DNA from 4 places in the Streptomyces sp. NPDC059166 genome. Region 1 is predicted to be linked to each of the others. Evidence: riboswitches for the same ligand, from Rfam matches in the RefSeq annotation. Region 1 holds a riboswitch; each other region holds the start of a gene.

Region 1 (4,166 bases):
GTCCGCACGTCCGTTCGTCCGACTGACCCTTCACGGGTATGCCCACCGGAGAGCCCTCATGTTCCGTACATCGCCCGAGGGGTTCTCCCTCGACGGCCGTCCGCTGCGCGTCCTGTCCGGCGCGCTGCACTACTTCCGGGTCCTGCCCGAGCAGTGGCCGCACCGGCTGCGGATGCTGCGCGCGCTGGGCCTCAACACCGTGGAGACGTACGTCCCCTGGAATCTCCACGAACCGCGGCCCGGGGAGTACGACTTCGACGGCATCGCCGATCTGGACGGGTTCCTGCGCGCGACACGCGAGGCCGGACTGTACGCCGTCGTCAGGCCGTCGCCCTACATCTGCGCGGAGTGGGAGAACGGCGGACTGCCGTGGTGGCTGCTCTCCGACCCCGCCGTACGGGCGCTGCGGTGCCAGGACCCCGGATATCTGGCCCATGTCGACCGCTGGCTGGACCGGGTCGTCCCGCTCGTGGCGGAACACCAGGTCACCAGGGGCGGGAACGTCCTGATGGCGCAGATCGAGAACGAGTACGGCTCCTACGGCACGGACCGCGGGTACCTGGAGCACCTGGCCGGCGGAATGCGGGCGCGCGGCATCGACGTACCGCTGTTCACCTCCGACGGACCGGACGACTTCTTCCTCACCGGCGGGACGGCTCCCGGACACCTGGCCACGGTGAACTTCGGCAGCCGTGCCGACGAGGCGTTCGCGAGCCTGAAGCGTCTTCGTCCGCTGGACCCGCCCATGTGCATGGAGTTCTGGTGCGGCTGGTTCGACCACTGGGGCACCGGGCACGTCGTACGGGAGCCCGCGGACGCCGCGGCGACACTCGAGGAGATCCTGGAGTCCGGGGCGTCGGTGAACCTCTACATGGCGCACGGCGGGACGAACTTCTCGACGTGGGCGGGGGCCAACTCACGGGATCCGGCCACGGGTGAGGGGTACCTGCCGACGGTGACCTCCTACGACTACGACGCGCCGATCGACGAACGGGGCGGTGTGACGGAGAAGTTCAGCGCGTTCCGTGAGGTACTCGCACGATACGCGGACGGTCCACTGCCCGAACCGGAGTCCCCCGGACCACTGTTGCCACCCGCGTCCCTGGAACTCAAGTCCGCTGTGGCGCTGTTCGACGTCCTGGATGATCTTTCGGGCGATGAGGTGCGCGCCGCCGTGCCGCCTTCCTTCGAGGAACTCGGCATCAGCCACGGGCTGGTGCTCTACTCGTCCGGGATCCCCGGTCCGCGCGGGCCCTACGCGCTCTCGGTCCAGGGGCTCGCCGACCGGGCCCACGTCTTCGTCGACGGCCGGCCCGCGGGCGTGGTGGAGCGCGGCGGCACCGAGTCGGTCGAGGGCGTACGGGTGGACGGCGGACGGGCGCGTGTGGAGCTCCTGGTGGAGTCCATGGGCAGGGTCAACTACGGCGTGGGGCTGGGAGACCGCAAGGGGGTGCGTAACGTCCTGCACACCCAGCAGCTGCTGCACGGCTGGTCCGCGCGCGCGATCGAGCTGGGGCACGGAACCCCCGGAAAGGTGTCCTGGGACACGGCTCCGGAGGATTCGGGTGGTTCCAGGGGTCCGGTGTTCCACCGGGGCTTCCTCGAGGTGGAACAGCCGGGTGACACGTATCTCGCACTGCCCGGCTGGGGCAAGGGGTACGTCTGGGTCAACGGATTCTGCCTGGGCCGCTACTGGCAGGCGCGGGGGCCTCAGCGGACGCTCTACGTCCCGTGGCCGCTGCTGCGCGCGGGGCGCAACGAGTTCGTGGTGCTCGAACTCGACGGACGGGAGCGTCCGGTCGTCGAACTGCGTGAGAGTCCGGACCTGGGCTGAGCGCTCTCACGGCGCACCGTGCGGCCGCCGCCCGGGTGAGCGTCCGGCGCCCGCCCCCGCCCTCGCACCGGCACACTCCGCCGGCGCCGGCGGAGTGTGCGGGTCCAGCCGGGCGGGCGGGGCCGGCGTGCACCGATCCCCTGCGGGGACGCTCCGGTCCGCACCGCGTGGAAGCTGCGCGGGAGCGCGCCCAGGGGCCCCGTGGGGGTACGTGTTCGCAGGTGCGGGCGGGTGGGCCCGCTTGTCATCGCCCCCTCACTGCCACTACTGTCGCCACGCCTTGGTGAACGGGAAATCCGGTGTGATGCCGGTGCGGCCCTCGCCACTGTGATCGGGAAGTCCGGCTCCGGCCCTCGCGGGCAGCCACTGGGTCCTTGTGACCCGGGAAGGCGGAGATCCGGGCGGTGTCACCCGTAAGCCAGGAGACCGGCCAAGGCACTTCAACCATCCACGAGGTGCTGGAGAGGGTCTCTGAGTCATGCACATAGCCGAGGGTTTCCTGCCTCCGGCGCACGCGATCGCCTGGGGTGTCGCGTCCGCGCCGTTCGTCGTCCACGGAGTACGTTCACTCACCCGTGAGGTCCGGGAGAACCCCGAGAGCACACTGCTCCTCGGGGCCTCCGGAGCCTTCACCTTCGTACTGTCCGCGCTGAAGATCCCGTCGGTGACGGGCAGTTGTTCGCATCCCACCGGTACCGGGCTGGGAGCGATCCTCTTCCGTCCACCGATCATGGTGGTCCTGGGGACCATCACCCTGCTGTTCCAGGCCCTGCTGCTGGCCCATGGGGGGCTGACCACGCTGGGCGCCAACGTCTTCTCCATGGCGATCGCCGGCCCCTGGGCGGGTTACGCCGTCTACAGGCTGCTGCGCCGGCTCGGGGTGTCGCTGATGGTCGCGGTCTTCTTCGCCGCGTTCGTCGCCGACCTCTCCACCTACTGCGTCACCAGCGCGCAGCTCGCCCTGGCCTTCCCGGACCCGGGCACCGGGTTCCTCGGAGCGCTCGGGAAGTTCGGTTCCATCTTCGCCGTCACCCAGATCCCGCTCGCGGTGAGCGAAGGCCTTCTGACCGTGCTGGTCATGCGTCTCCTGGTGCAGTCCAGCAGGGGTGATCTGACCCGGCTCGGCGTGCTCCTCAGCGGCGGGGCCCGCACCAGGACGGACGAGAAGAAGACGGAAGCGGTGGCGTGATGAACCGGAACACGAAGATCAACGGCCTGCTGCTCCTGCTCGTGGCCGCCCTGGCGGTCCTGCCCCTGGCACTGGGCTCGGGGGACGGCAAGGAGGAGCCCTTCTCGGGGGCGGACGCCCAGGCCGAGACGGCGATCACCGAGATCGACCCCGGGTACGAGCCCTGGTTCGCCCCGCTGTACGAGCCTCCGTCCGGGGAGATCGAATCGGCGCTGTTCGCCCTGCAGGCCGCTCTGGGCGCCGGGGTGCTCGCCTACTACTTCGGTGTGCGGCGCGGCCGGCGGCAGGGCGAGCGGCTGGCCCTGGCCCGGCGGGACGGCATCGCCGCGACCGGGCAGCCCGGGGAGTCCGCGACGCGGGAGGCCTGAGCCCCTGTGCTGCCGATCGACGCGGCGGCGCACAGCAGTCGCTGGCGCCGCCGCCATCCCGTCGACAAGGCGGTGCTCGGGCTGGGACTCACGGTGCTGGCGATCTCGCTGCCGCCTTGGCCGGGTGCCGCCCTGGTTCTCGTCACCGCGGTCGCGGCACTGCTGGGGCCGGCGGGGGTGAGCCCCCGTCAGCTGTGGCGCGCGTACCGGATCCCGCTGGGGTTCTGCGTGACCGGTGCGGGGACTCTGCTGGTGCAGGTCGCCGGACCCGGAGGGCTCGTCGCCCTTGCTCCGGGCGGGGCGTTCCGGGCCGCCGAGCTGCTGTTGCGGACGTCCGCCGCTTCCCTGGGAGTCCTTCTCCTCGCGTTCACCACACCGATGTCCGACCTGCTGCCGAGGCTGGTACGGGCGGGTGTGCCCGCTGCGGTGGTGGATGTCGCCCTGGTGACCTACCGCATGAGCTTCCTCCTGCTGGACGCGATGCGCAGGGTCCGTGAGGCGCAGGCCGCGCGGCTCGGTCACACCGCGCGGGCAGCGACCTGGAGATCGCTGGGCGGCCTCGGAGCGACCGCGTTCGTCCGGGCCTTCGACCGGGCCGCTCGTCTCCAGTCGGGACTGGCCGGGCGCGGATACGACGGCACCCTGCGCGTCCTGGTGCCCGAGGCCCGCGTCTCCCTCCGTTTCGTGGCGGCGAGCGCCACCCTTCTCGCGGCGGTCGCCGCCCTGACCCTCTGCCTGGAAAGGCTGCTCCCATGAGTGCTTCCGTGCTGCTTTC
Region 2 (4,166 bases), on a different contig from region 1:
GGCATGAAGGACGGCGTGAACGGCGTCGCGCTCGCCGTCTTCATCTTCTTCTTCCTGGCCGTCACGGTCATCGGGTTCATGGCCGCGCGCTGGCGCAAGGCCGAGAACGAGGCCAGCCTCGACGAATGGGGCCTGGGCGGAAGGTCGTTCGGCACCTGGGTCACCTGGTTCCTGCTCGGCGGTGACCTCTACACGGCGTACACCTTCGTCGCGGTACCCGCGGCGATCTACGCTGCGGGGGCGTCCGGCTTCTTCGCCGTCCCGTACACCATCCTGGTCTACCCCCTCATCTTCACCTTCCTGCCGCGCCTGTGGTCCGTCTCGCACAAGCACGGCTACGTCACCACCTCGGACTTCGTCCGCGGCCGCTTCGGGTCCAAGGGGCTCTCGCTGGCGGTGGCGCTGACCGGGATCCTCGCCACGATGCCGTACATCGCGCTCCAGCTGGTCGGCATCCAGGCCGTACTGGACGTGATGGGCGTCGGCGGTGGCGAGACCACGCACTGGTTCGTCAAGGACCTGCCGCTGCTGATCGCGTTCGCCGTACTCGCCGCGTACACGTACTCGTCGGGGCTGCGCGCGCCCGCGCTCATCGCGTTCGTCAAGGACGGCCTGATCTACCTGGTCATCGCGGTGGCGATCATCTACATCCCGATCAAGCTCGGTGGCTTCGACGACATCTTCGCCAAGGCCGGCGAGGCGTTCTCGGCGAAGAACGAGGCCGCGGGCAAGCCCGTCGCCGGACTGGTGCCCGGGGAGATGGGCCAGTGGGGCTACGCCACCCTGGCGCTGGGCTCGGCGCTGGCGCTCTTCATGTACCCGCACTCGATCACGGCGACGCTCTCCAGCCGCAGCCGTGAGGTGATCCGGCGCAACACCACCATCCTGCCGCTGTACTCGCTGATGCTGGGTCTGCTGGCGCTGCTCGGTTTCATGGCGATCGCCGCCGGGATCAAGGTGGACAACGGCCAGCTCGCGATTCCGCAGCTCTTCGAGAACATGTTCCCGGACTGGTTCGCGGGCGTGGCGTTCGCCGCGATCGGGATCGGCGCGCTGGTCCCGGCCGCGATCATGTCGATCGCCGCGGCGAACCTCTTCACCCGCAACATCTACAAGGACTTCCTCAAGCCGGACGCGACGCCCGAGCAGGAGACCAAGATCTCCAAGCTGGTCTCGCTCCTGGTCAAGGTGGGTGCGCTCGTCTTCGTCCTCACCATGGACAAGACGGTGGCGATCAACTTCCAGCTGCTCGGCGGGATCTGGATCCTCCAGACCATGCCGGCCCTGGTGGGCGGCCTGTTCACCCGCTGGTTCCACCGCTGGGCCCTGATCGCCGGCTGGGCGGTCGGCATGATCTACGGCACGGCGGCCGCGTACGGGGTCGCCAGCCCGACGCAGAAGCACTTCGGCGGTTCCTCGAAGGAGATACCCGGCATCGGCGAGATCGGCTACATCGGTCTCACCGCGTTCGTGCTGAACGTCGTCGTGGTGGTCGTGCTGACCTTCGTGCTCAACGCGATGAAGGCCCCGGCCGGTGTGGACGAGACCTCGCCGTCCGACTACACGGCGGACATCGGCGACCCCGGCGTCAAGGCGGAGCTCCCGCCGGCCACGGCGGGCGCCCCCGGCGGTCACTGACCCCGGCCCCGAGGCGGCCCCGGCGGGAGCGAGTTCCCGCCGGGGCCGCCTCATGTGCGGCCCGCCCCGCGAACCCGGGCGCAGATCCGCCATGACGCGCGAGACTGCTCCCATGGACGTGTCGATCGGGCCGGTCGGGCCCTCTCAGTACGAGGAGCTGGGCGAGATCACGGCCCAGGCCTATCTCGGCGACGCACTTCTGGACTTCGGTGACGAGGACCCCTACCTGGAGCAGCTCCGGGCGATCGGCCGGCGGGCCGCCGAGGCCGAGGTGCTCGTCGCGTCCGATGCCCGCGGGCGGCTGCTGGGAGGCGTCACCTACGTCCCGCCCGGCAGCCCGTGGGCGGACATCGCCCGGCCCGGCGAGGCCGAGTTCCGGATGCTGGCCGTGGCCGCCCGGGCCCGCGGGCGGGGCACCGGCGAGGCGCTCGTACGGGCGTGCGTCGAACGGGCACGTACCGCCGGGCTGTCGAGGATCGTCCTGTCGACGCATCCGGCCATGCTCGGGGCCCATCGCCTCTACGGCCGCCTCGGTTTCGTACGGACTCCCGACCGGGACTGGAACCCGCTTCCGGGCCGCCCACTCCTCACGTACCGGCTCGATCTCTGATCGCACGACACAACATGTGGGGGCCGCTCCAACCGGCAGCCCCCACATGTATGCTCGACCTCGCTGTCGTCGCAGGGGAATCCGGTGTGAGTCCGGAACTGTCCCGCAACGGTGTGACCGGTGTGCCTGCGCACACCCGTGAAGTCCGAGGACCTGTCGACAGCGCGCCCGGCTCGACCGAACCGGGCGCCGAGACGTCCGGGCCTCGCGGAAGGCCGGTGGACGCCGCGCGCCGCGCTGCCCTCCGGGCCTCGCCGTGCCCGGCTGCCCCGCTCCCGCAGGCCCCGAGCCGAGCGAGGGAAAGCCCCAGTGACCATCGCGCCAGCCGATCCGGTTTCAGCAGCGGAATCCGAAGGCCTCACGACCGACGCGCCCGGGACCGCTCTCCTGCGGACCCTGACCGCCCTCACCGCCGACCTGCCCGACACCGACCCCGGACGGGTCGCCGCCGCCGCGCTGCGCGGCCGGAGCGCCCGGGCGGACGAGGCGGAGCTGCGCGGGCTGGCGACCGAGGCCGCCGCCGGTCTGATCTCGGAGGACCCTGCCTACTCCCGGCTGGCGGCACGGCTCCTGACCCTGGCCATCACGGACGAGGCGGCCGGCCAGGGCGCGGACTCCTTCTCGGCCTCGGTCGCCGTCGGCCACCGTGAGGGCCTGATCGCGGACCGCACGGCCGGGTTCGTCTCGCTGCACGCCGACGCCCTCGACGCCCTCGTGGACGGGGCGCTCGCCGACGGCGCCGACGACCGCTTCGGCTACTTCGGGCTGCGGACGCTGTACAGCCGGTACCTGCTGCGCCACCCGATCACCCGGGAGGTCGTCGAGACCCCGCAGCACTTCATGCTGCGGGTGGCCGCCGGGCTCGCCGAGGACGACTCCGAGCGCGCCCTGGGCGAGGTGGCCGCGCTGTACGGCCTGATGAACCGGCTCGACTACCTGCCCTCCTCCCCCACGCTCTTCAACTCCGGCACCCGCCACCCGCAGATGTCGTCCTGCTATCTCCTGGACTCGCCCAAGGACGAGCTGGACTCCATCTACGACCGCTACCACCAGGTGGCACGGCTCTCCAAGCACGCGGGCGGCATCGGCCTGTCGTACTCCCGCATCCGGGCACGGGGTTCGCTGATCCGGGGCACCAACGGGCACTCCAACGGGATCGTCCCGTTCCTGAAGACGCTGGACGCCTCGGTGGCGGCGGTGAACCAGGGCGGTCGCCGCAAGGGCGCCGCGGCGGTCTACCTGGAGACCTGGCACGCGGACATCGAGGAGTTCCTGGAGCTCCGCGACAACACGGGTGAGGATCAGCGCCGTACGCACAACCTGAACCTGGCGCACTGGATCCCGGACGAGTTCATGCGCCGGGTCGACGCGGACGGGACGTGGTCGCTGTTCTCCCCGGCCGACGTCCCCGAGCTGGTCGACCTGTGGGGCGAGGAGTTCGACGCGGCCTACCGCGCCGCGGAGGCGAAGGGCCTGGCCCGCAGGACTCTGCCGGCGCGCGAGCTGTACGGCCGGATGATGCGGACCCTCGCGCAGACCGGCCAGGGCTGGATGACGTTCAAGGACGCCTCCAACCGGACCGCGAACCAGACGGCCGAGCCCGGCCGGGTCGTGCACTCCTCGAACCTGTGCACCGAGATCCTCGAGGTCACCGACGACGGCGAGACCGCGGTCTGCAACCTGGGTTCGGTCAACCTGGGCGCCTTCGTCGCCGACGGCTCCGTCGACTGGGAGCGGCTGGACGCCACCGTCCGCACCGCGGTGACCTTCCTCGACCGGGTCGTGGACATCAACTTCTACCCGACCGAGCAGGCGGGCCGCTCCAACGCCCGCTGGAGGCCGGTGGGTCTGGGCGCGATGGGGCTCCAGGACGTCTTCTTCCAGCTGCGGCTGCCCTTCGACTCCCCGGAGGCCCGGG
Region 3 (4,166 bases), on a different contig from region 1:
ACGCCTCTTCCTGGTGCCGCTCAACGACGGGGTACAGGCGCTCCCCGGGGTCCGGGTACGGCGGCTGCCTGCCCGTATGGGCAGTCCCGTGGACCACTGCCTGACCTCGTTCGACCGGCTGTTCGTGCCCCGCGACGCCCTCCTGGAGTCCGGTGAGGAGGCAGCGGGACAGGGGGACTTCCGTACCGGTCCGGGCGACCGGAGGCGGCGCTTCCTCGCCTCGATCGGCCGGGTCACACCGGGGCGGATCGCCATGAGCGCCTGCGCGGCGGGCTCGGCCCGGGCCGCACTGGCCGTCGCCGTACGGTACGGCGGCCACCGGATGATCTCCGGCAGCCGTGGCATGCCCCCGGTTCCGGTGAACACGCACCGTACCCACCACGGTCCGCTCGCGTCGGCCATGGCCACGGTCTTCGCCATGACCCTGCTCTCCCGGACGGCGATGGAGCGCTGGGACTCCTGTACGGACGAGGACGGCCGGACGGAGGCGGGGCGGCTCGTCGACGTGGCGAAGGCGTGGATCACCTGGCGGGCGCGCGAGGTCATCGTCGAGAGCCGCGAACGCTGCGGGGCGCAGGCGCTGCTGGAGAACAACGGCATGACCGAACTCGTCACCGGGGTGGAGGGAGCCATCACCGCGGAGGGCGACAACATCGCCCTGTACGCGAAGGCCGCCGCCGACATGCTCCTGGCCCCGGAGCCGGGCGGCCCCCGCGATCCGGTCCCCGCCCGGCCGGGCGCCCTCGCCGAGCCCGCATTCCTGGACGGACTGCTCGCGGCCCTCCAGCACATCTGGTTCGCCCGCGCCGGCGAACGCGCGCTCGGGGCGTCCGGCTCCGACCCCCTGGGGCAGTGGAACGCCGCCTCGGGCGCGGCTGTGCGCGGTGTGGAGGCGTACGCCTACCACCAGGCGTTCCGGGCCTGTGACGAGGCTCGTGCCGCGCTGCCCCACGGATTCGCCAGGGACCGGCTCGGTGAGCTGGAGCGGCTGTTCGCGATCGAGTGGGTGTCCCGCAACAGCGGCGATCTCCTGGCCGCCGGTTTCCTGACGGCCGGGCAGGTGGACGAGTTGCCGGGGGAAGCCGAGGAACTGATCGCGGCGGTAGCCGCCCACGCCCCCGAACTGGCGGCCTCCTTTGCTCTGCCCGGGGAACTGCTCGCCGACTGGCCGATCGCCGGGCCCGGCTACGCGGACGCCTACGACGATCCGTCGGCACCCTGGAACGAGCCGCGTGGGAGCGCCCGTTGAACCCCCGGCGCGCCGGACTGACGGCGTGTGCGGGGGAGAGGCTGGAGATCCTCGGGCTGCGCGTGGTCCTCCTGGCCTACTGGGGCACGGTGTCCCTGCTGGCCCGTCGCGGTGGTCGCCCGGGTCGCGGCCACGGCGAATCGGTTCGTCTCCCGCGCTGAGGAGAGGTGGGCCGGTGCGGTGTCCCGGGGCCCCGGCGCACCCGCCCACCGGCTGGATTCCGGGTGCCAAGGTGCGTGATAGCTTGCAGAAGCCAGTCACACTCCGTCGGGAGTCAGGGAATCCGGTGTGAATCCGGAGCTGACGCGCAGCGGTGAGGGGGACGGGCGGAGCCAAGGCCACTGGGGCACTCTCGGGTGCAATGGGAAGGCGCTCCGTCCGGACGACCCCGAGTCCGAAGACCTGCTGGCACCCGCTTCCTCACCGGGAGCGTACGCCGTAGCGGGCTCCGCGCATGAGCCCCGGACGCAGAGGGACCCTGTGCCGCACATAGCCATGACCGTACGCCGAACATCCGTGCTCATCACCGGACTTGCCCTGCTGGCCGCGTGTGGCGGGGGAGGCGGGGCGTCGGACGGTGCCGCGCGCACGCCCTCCGCCGCGGGCTTCCCCGTCACCCTGGAGAACTGCGGCCGCACGGTGACCGTCGACCAGCCGCCACGCCGCGCGGTCTCCCTCGACCAGGGATCGACCGAGATCCTGCTGTCCCTGGGACTCGCCGACCGGATCGCCGGAACCGCGACCTGGACGGATCCGGTGATGAAGGGCCTGGAGAAGGACGAGGCCGCGGTGGACCGGATCGCCGAGAACCGGCCCTCCTACGAACGGGTCCTGGACGAGGAACCCGACTTCGTCACCGCTTCCTTCGAGTCCACGCTGGGCAAGGGCGGTGTGGCCTCCCGCGCACAGTTCGACGAGCTGGGCGTGCCGTCGTACCTGTCACCGGCCGACTGCTCGGGCAAGGACAACAGCGGAGGCGGGGACGGCGCCCGGACCGAGCCACTGACGATGGACGCGGTCTACGGCGAAGTGCGGGACCTGGCAGCCGTGTTCGGGGTGCCCGAGCGCGGGGAGAAGCTGGTGGCGGATCTGCGGGCCCGGATCGCGAAGGCGACCGCGGGCATCAAGGCGTCGGACACCACCCTCCTCTACTGGTTCGCGAACGCCGAGGCTCCCTACATGGCCGGATGCTGCGGGGCACCCGGCGTGATCACCGGGGAACTCGGCGCGAGGAACGTCCTCCACGACACGCACGAGGAATGGCCGCAGGTCAGCTGGGAGACGGTCGCGGACCGCAACCCCGACGTCCTGGTGATCGGCGATCTGACACGGCGGTCGCAGACCGCCGAGAGCGCCGCGAAGAAGATCGAGTTCCTCGAGAACGATCCCGTGACCCGCACCATGGACGCCGTCCGCCACAAGAGGTACGTCCTGCTGAGCGGCCAGGCGATGAACCCGACGATCCGGACCGTGGAGGGTGTCGAGCGCGTCGCGGCCGGACTGCGGTCGTTCGGGCTCGCCAGGTGACCGGGAACGGACACGTTCCGGACGGGCAGGCGCCGGACCGCCCGGTGCGCACGCGTCCGGTCGAGGGCCCGGCGGGGCCCGTGCGCCGGGTGGTCCACGGCAGGCGCACCGGGGCGCCGCCCGGGTACGGGACGACCGGCGCAGCCGCCGACACGCCGACGTCCCCGGTGCGCCGGGGCCTGCTGTGGGCGACCGGACCGGTCGTCCTCGTCCTGTCCGTCGCGGTCGCCGTCACCATCGGCCCCGCCCGGATCTCCGTCCCGGACGTCTGGTCGGTGGTGTCCTCGCACCTCGGCATCGGCGACGCACGACTGACCCCGATCCGGGACGGCATCGTATGGAACCTCCGCATGCCCAGGACCCTGCTGGCCGCGGTGTGCGGAGCGGGACTCGCGGTGTGCGGCGCGGTGATGCAGTCCCTGCTGCGCAACCCGCTCGCCGACCCCTTCGTCCTCGGTGTCTCCTCGGGAGCCTCGACCGGGGCCGTCGTGGTGGTGGTCCTCGGCGCAGGCGGGGGAGCGGTCTCCGTCCCGGGCGGCGCCTTCGCCGGCGCGCTGGGCGCGTTCGCGCTCGTCCTGATGCTCAGCCACACGCTCGGAGGATCCACCGACCGGGTCGTCCTCTCCGGGGTCGCGGTCATGCAGCTCTTCTCCGCACTCACCTCGTTCGTCGTGATGACGGCCGCCGACGCCGAGCAGACACGGGGCGTGCTCTTCTGGCTGCTCGGCTCCCTGAGCGGCGCGGGCTGGAGCGACGTGAGGATCTGCGCCGCCGTGCTGGCGGTGGCGCTGGCGGTCTGTCTCGGTCACGCCCGCACGCTCGACGCCTTCGCGTTCGGCCAGGACGCGGCGGCGGCCCTCGGCGTGCGGGTCGGGCGCACCAGGACCGTGCTGCTCTGCACCACGGCGCTCCTGACGGCCGCCCTGGTCAGCTCCGCCGGTGCCATCGGATTCGTCGGCCTGGTGCTGCCGCACGCGGCCCGGGCGCTGGCAGGTGCCGGGCACCGCAGGCTGCTGCCGGTGACCGCTCTCTCCGGGGCCGTGTTCATGGTCTGGGCCGACACCCTGGCCAGGACCGTCCTCGTACCGCAGGAGGTGCCGGTCGGTGTGGTCACCTCGCTCGTCGGCGTGCCGGTCTTCGTCCTGATCCTCCACCGCACACGGAGGGGCGTATGAAGGCGCCGCCGCCCGGGGCGGGCGGCCCGGGCGACGGGCTGCGTGCCGTGAGCGTCAGCCGGGAGGCCGGAGGGAGACTCCTGCTGGACGGGGTCAGCGTGGCGCCGGCCCCCGGCACCACGCTCGGGCTCCTGGGCCCGAACGGCTCCGGCAAGACCACGCTGCTGCGCGTGATGGCCGGTGTGCTCGCCCCCGGTGCGGGGACGGTCAGCCTG
Region 4 (4,166 bases), on a different contig from region 1:
ATCGCCCAGCCTGTCGAGCTGCTGCTCCCGCAGCGCCCCGAAGCTCGTGTCGGGCGCGGGGACGAACCGCCGCCCCGCGGCCCGGGCGACCTCGCCCAGGAACGCCCGCCGGAACGCGTCGCTCTCCAGCGACCCGTGCCAGTGCGTCCCCCAGACCTCGCCCACCCGGCAGCCGTCGAGGAACGGCTCGCCGCCGTCCACCTCGGCGACCCCGTGGTGGATCTCGTACCCCTCCACCGGTTCCCCCAGTGCCGTACCGGCCGGGCGCGCCAGGACCTTCTCGCGGCCGAAGCGGACCCGCACCGGAAGCAGCCCGAGCCCTTCGACCAGACCGGCCCGTGACTCCACGTCGTCCTCGATCCACCGGCCCAGCGCCTGGAACCCGCCGCAGATCCCCAGCACGGGCCGCCCCTCGGCGGCCCGGCGCAGCAGAGCGTCGGCGAGGCCGCGCTCCCGCAGCCACGCCAGCGCCTTCACGGTGCCCCGCGTCCCCGGCACGATCACCAGGTCCGCGTCGACGAGCTCCTCCGCCCGGTCCACGAACCGCACCACCACACCCGGCTCGGCGGCCAGCGCGTCCACATCGGTGAAGTTCGACATCAGCGGCACCGCGCACACGGCGACCCGCAGCACGTCCTCGCCGTGCGGGGGAGCCACCACCGACTCCCGTACGGTTCCGCGCATCGAGACCCGCAGCCCGTCCTCCTCGTCGATGCCGAGCCCGTGCGCGTACGGCAGGACCCCGTACACCGGCCGGCCGGTCAGCCCGAGCAGCATGTCGAGGCCGGGTTCCAGCAGCGAGACGTCACCGCGGAACTTGTTGACGAGGTATCCGGCGATCAGCGCCTGGTCCTCGGGGGCGAGAAGGGCCGTCGTGCCGAAGAACGAGGCGAACACCCCGCCCCGGTCGATGTCCCCGACCACCAGGGCGGGGAAGCCCGCGGCCCTGGCGATGCCCATGTTCACGATGTCCGTGCGCCGCAGATTGATCTCCGCCGGGCTGCCCGCGCCCTCGCAGATCACCGCGTCGTACGTGCTCCGCAGCTGCTCCAGGCAGTCCACGACCGTGCCCAGCAGCGACTCCTGCCGTCCCCCGTGGTATCCGCGGGCACTCATCTCGCCGACCGGCTTCCCCATCAGGACGACCTGGCTGGAGCGGTCGCCGCCCGGCTTCAGCAGCACCGGGTTCATCAGGGCCGTCGGCTCGACGCGGGCGGCCTGTGCCTGCATCGCCTGGGCGCGGCCTATCTCCGCACCCTCCCGGGTGACGAAGGAGTTCAGCGACATGTTCTGCGCCTTGAACGGTGCGACCTTCACCCCCCGGCGCACCAGCCACCGGCAGATGCCGGCCGTGACGACGCTCTTGCCCGCGTCCGACGTGGTCCCGGCGACCAGCAGCCCGCCGCTCATCCCGCTCTCCGTCCCATGGCGATCCGGCCCGCCGCGCACACCGCGAGGGCCAGCACACTCACACGGCGCGACAGCCGCACCGCGCGTTCGATGTCGGTGACGCGCACCTCCCGGCCCGTGTCCCCGCCGAGCACCGGCCGGTGCTCGACCCGCCCGCCGTAGGCGAGGGTCCCGCCGAGGCGTACACCCAGCGCCCCCGCGAACGAGGCCTCCACCGGGCCCGCGTTGGGGCTGGGATGCCTCGGCGCGTCCGAGCGCCAGACCCGTACCGCCTCGCGCGGGCGCCCGCCGGCCGCCACCGCCAGGACGGCGGTCAGCCGGGCGCCCGGCCAGCCGGCGAGATCGTCCAGCCGGGCCGACGCCCAGCCGTAGCGCAGGTAACGGGGCGACCTGTGCCCCACCATCGCGTCCAGGGTGTTCACGGCCCGGAAACCGACGAGTCCGGGCACCCCGCCGATCGCACCCCACACCAGCGCCCCCACCACGGCGTCGGAGGTGTTCTCGGCGACCGACTCCACCACGGCGCGGGCGATCCCCGGACCGTCGAGCGCCTGCGGATCACGGCCGCACAGATGGGGCAGCCGCTCCCGGGCGGCCTCGATGTCACCCGCGGCCAGCGCGCCGCCGACGGCACGGGCCTCACGGGCCAGCGAGGTACCCCCGACGACGGACCAGGTCGCGGCCGCGGTCAGCGCGACGGCCAGGACGGGGCGGTCGCGCACGGCACGGGCCGCCAGCGCGGCCGTGCCCGCGGCGCCGCCCGCGCAGACGAGCGTGTGCAGGGCGCCCCAGCCGCGGTGGTCACGCCACAGCAGGCTCTCGGCGCGCGCCGCGGCGCGCCCGAAACCGGCGACCGGGTGTCCCCGCCGGGGGTCCCCCAGCAGCAGGTCGCCGATCAGACCGGCGGCGGCGCCGTACGCGAAGACGCGGTCGGCTCTCACCGCTCAGCCCGCGCTCGTGCCTCGGAGGGGCCGGGGGACAGGTGGTACGGCGACCGACGCAGGGCAGCCAGGCATGGCGTATGTCCTCACTCAGGGTCCGCGCCCTGGTTCGACGTGACCGGCGACGAGAGTCTCCTGGCTCCCGGATCCGCAGTTCCTCCGGCCTTCCAGTCCGCGTGTGCGGGCCGTGACTTCCGTGTGGAGGCTGCTCCCCGGTGACAGTGGCGGGACCGCGCCGGATTCGCACCGGCTTCCTCTCCTGTCGCCGTGAATGGCTCCGGCAGTCCACCACGCGCCGCGAATACCCGTCAACCTGCCATTGACCTGCGAGGGTTCGGTGTGCGCGGACGCACACCGGGCCGGGACCCCCGAAGTGTGTCCCGGCCCGGTGCGTCGGGTGAGGCCGTCAGGCCACGATCAGATGGATCCCGTAGGCGACCGCCCCCGCGCACAGCGCGAAGCAGGCGTACGCGCCGGTGCGTGCGAGGACGCCGCCACCACCGCCCTGTGCCGACGGGACCAGCTTGGCGAGGCCGGTGATGCCGAGAGTGAAGAGGCCGACCAGCGCCACGGTGACCACGAGGCTGACGCCGAAGACGGAGGCGAGTGCCGCCCAGTCGATGTTCATGCGGTTCCGTCCTTACACCGTGGCCGGCCGGGCCGGGTCGGCCTGGGTCTCCGGAGCGGGAATGGTGGTCTTGAGTTCCGAGGGGGCCACACCGACGGGCGGCGGGGTGACGGCCGCGATGGCGGTCGTGATCACGCCCGCCGGCTCCGCCTCGGTCGCGTTGACGTTGGTGTGGTCGACAGGCTTGCGGCGCGACAGCATCCAGATGGCACCGGAACCCGCGACGAGCAGCACGGCGACCACCGCGACGCCCCAGGCCCCCTGCTTGGTCAGGAACTCGGCGCCGGCGCCGACCAGGCCCGCCGCAGGCAGCGTCAGACCCCAGGCGACGAACATCCGGGTGGCGGTGGACCAGCGGACCACGCCCCCCTTGCGTCCGAGACCGGCGCCCATCACGGCGCCGGAGCAGGACTGCGTGGTGGACAGCGAGAAGCCGAGGTGCGAGGAGGCCAGGATGACCGTCGCCGCGCTCGTCTGGGCCGCGAAGCCCTGCGGGGGACGGAGATCGGTGAGGCCGCTGCCCATGGTGCGGATGATGCGCCAGCCGCCGAGGTAGGTGCCCAGCGCGATCGCGACACCGGCGGAGGCGATGACCCAGACCGGCGGGTTGGAGCCGGGGGAGAGGACACCCCCGGTGACCAGGGCCAGGGTGATGATGCCCATCGTCTTCTGCGCGTCGTTGGTGCCGTGCGCGAGCGAGACGAGACCGGCGGAGGCGATCTGGCCGGCCCGGTAGCCCTTGGCGGTCGACTTCAGCTGTGCCTCGTCGGTGATCTTCCGGTTGAGGCGGTACGTCAGCTTCGTCGCCAGCAGGGCGGCGAGACCCGCGACCACGGGAGCGGCGATCGCCGGCAGCAGGACCTTCGTCACGACCGTGCCGCCGTTGATCGAGGACCAGCCGGCCGACATGACCGCCGCGCCGATGAGGCCGCCGAAGAGGGCGTGGGAGGAACTCGAGGGCAGGCCGACCAGCCAGGTCAGCAGATTCCACAGGATCGCCCCGACGAGCGCGGCGAAGATGACCTCGGTTCTGAGGCCGTCCTCGTTGATGATCCCGCCGGAGATCGTCTTGGCGACCTCCACCGACAGGAACGCGCCGACGAGGTTGAGCACGGCGGACATGGCGACCGCCGTCTTGGGCTTGAGGGCACCGGTGGAGATGGTGGTGGCCATCGCGTTGGCGGTGT

What was found. A riboswitch is a leader RNA that binds a small molecule or an ion and turns the genes downstream of it on or off. The one in region 1 is predicted to bind cobalamin.
Region 2: it holds a riboswitch for cobalamin, as region 1 does, so the genes downstream of both, ACFXOA_RS16470 (ribonucleoside-diphosphate reductase subunit alpha) here and ACFXOA_RS27940 (energy-coupling factor ABC transporter permease) in region 1, are expected to answer to the same signal.
Region 3: it holds a riboswitch for cobalamin, as region 1 does, so the genes downstream of both, ACFXOA_RS21715 (ABC transporter substrate-binding protein) here and ACFXOA_RS27940 (energy-coupling factor ABC transporter permease) in region 1, are expected to answer to the same signal.
Region 4: it holds a riboswitch for cobalamin, as region 1 does, so the genes downstream of both, ACFXOA_RS14665 (cobalamin biosynthesis protein) here and ACFXOA_RS27940 (energy-coupling factor ABC transporter permease) in region 1, are expected to answer to the same signal.

What each region holds. Positions count from the first base shown of each region.
Region 1 covers NZ_JBHZCI010000047.1:26,492-30,657, forward strand. Annotated here, with positions in the region: gene ACFXOA_RS27935 (beta-galactosidase family protein) at 59-1,834, shown strand; cobalamin riboswitch at 2,099-2,284, shown strand; gene ACFXOA_RS27940 (energy-coupling factor ABC transporter permease) at 2,313-3,023, shown strand; gene ACFXOA_RS27945 (energy-coupling factor ABC transporter substrate-binding protein) at 3,023-3,391, shown strand; gene cbiQ (cobalt ECF transporter T component CbiQ) at 3,398-4,147, shown strand; gene ACFXOA_RS27955 (energy-coupling factor ABC transporter ATP-binding protein) at 4,144-4,166, shown strand, end outside.
Region 2 covers NZ_JBHZCI010000019.1:36,033-40,198, forward strand. Annotated here, with positions in the region: gene ACFXOA_RS16455 (DUF3311 domain-containing protein) at 1-7, shown strand, start outside; gene mctP (monocarboxylate uptake permease MctP) at 4-1,638, shown strand; gene ACFXOA_RS16465 (GNAT family N-acetyltransferase) at 1,751-2,248, shown strand; cobalamin riboswitch at 2,287-2,424, shown strand; gene ACFXOA_RS16470 (ribonucleoside-diphosphate reductase subunit alpha) at 2,558-4,166, shown strand, end outside.
Region 3 covers NZ_JBHZCI010000029.1:9,605-13,770, forward strand. Annotated here, with positions in the region: gene ACFXOA_RS21710 (acyl-CoA dehydrogenase) at 1-1,249, shown strand, start outside; cobalamin riboswitch at 1,487-1,674, shown strand; gene ACFXOA_RS21715 (ABC transporter substrate-binding protein) at 1,745-2,776, shown strand; gene ACFXOA_RS21720 (FecCD family ABC transporter permease) at 2,866-3,951, shown strand; gene ACFXOA_RS21725 (ABC transporter ATP-binding protein) at 3,948-4,166, shown strand, end outside.
Region 4 covers NZ_JBHZCI010000016.1:102,649-106,814, forward strand. Annotated here, with positions in the region: gene ACFXOA_RS14660 (cobyric acid synthase) at 1-1,410, opposite strand, end outside; gene ACFXOA_RS14665 (cobalamin biosynthesis protein) at 1,407-2,351, opposite strand; cobalamin riboswitch at 2,480-2,609, opposite strand; gene ACFXOA_RS14670 (hypothetical protein) at 2,758-2,979, opposite strand; gene ACFXOA_RS14675 (anion permease) at 2,992-4,166, opposite strand, start outside.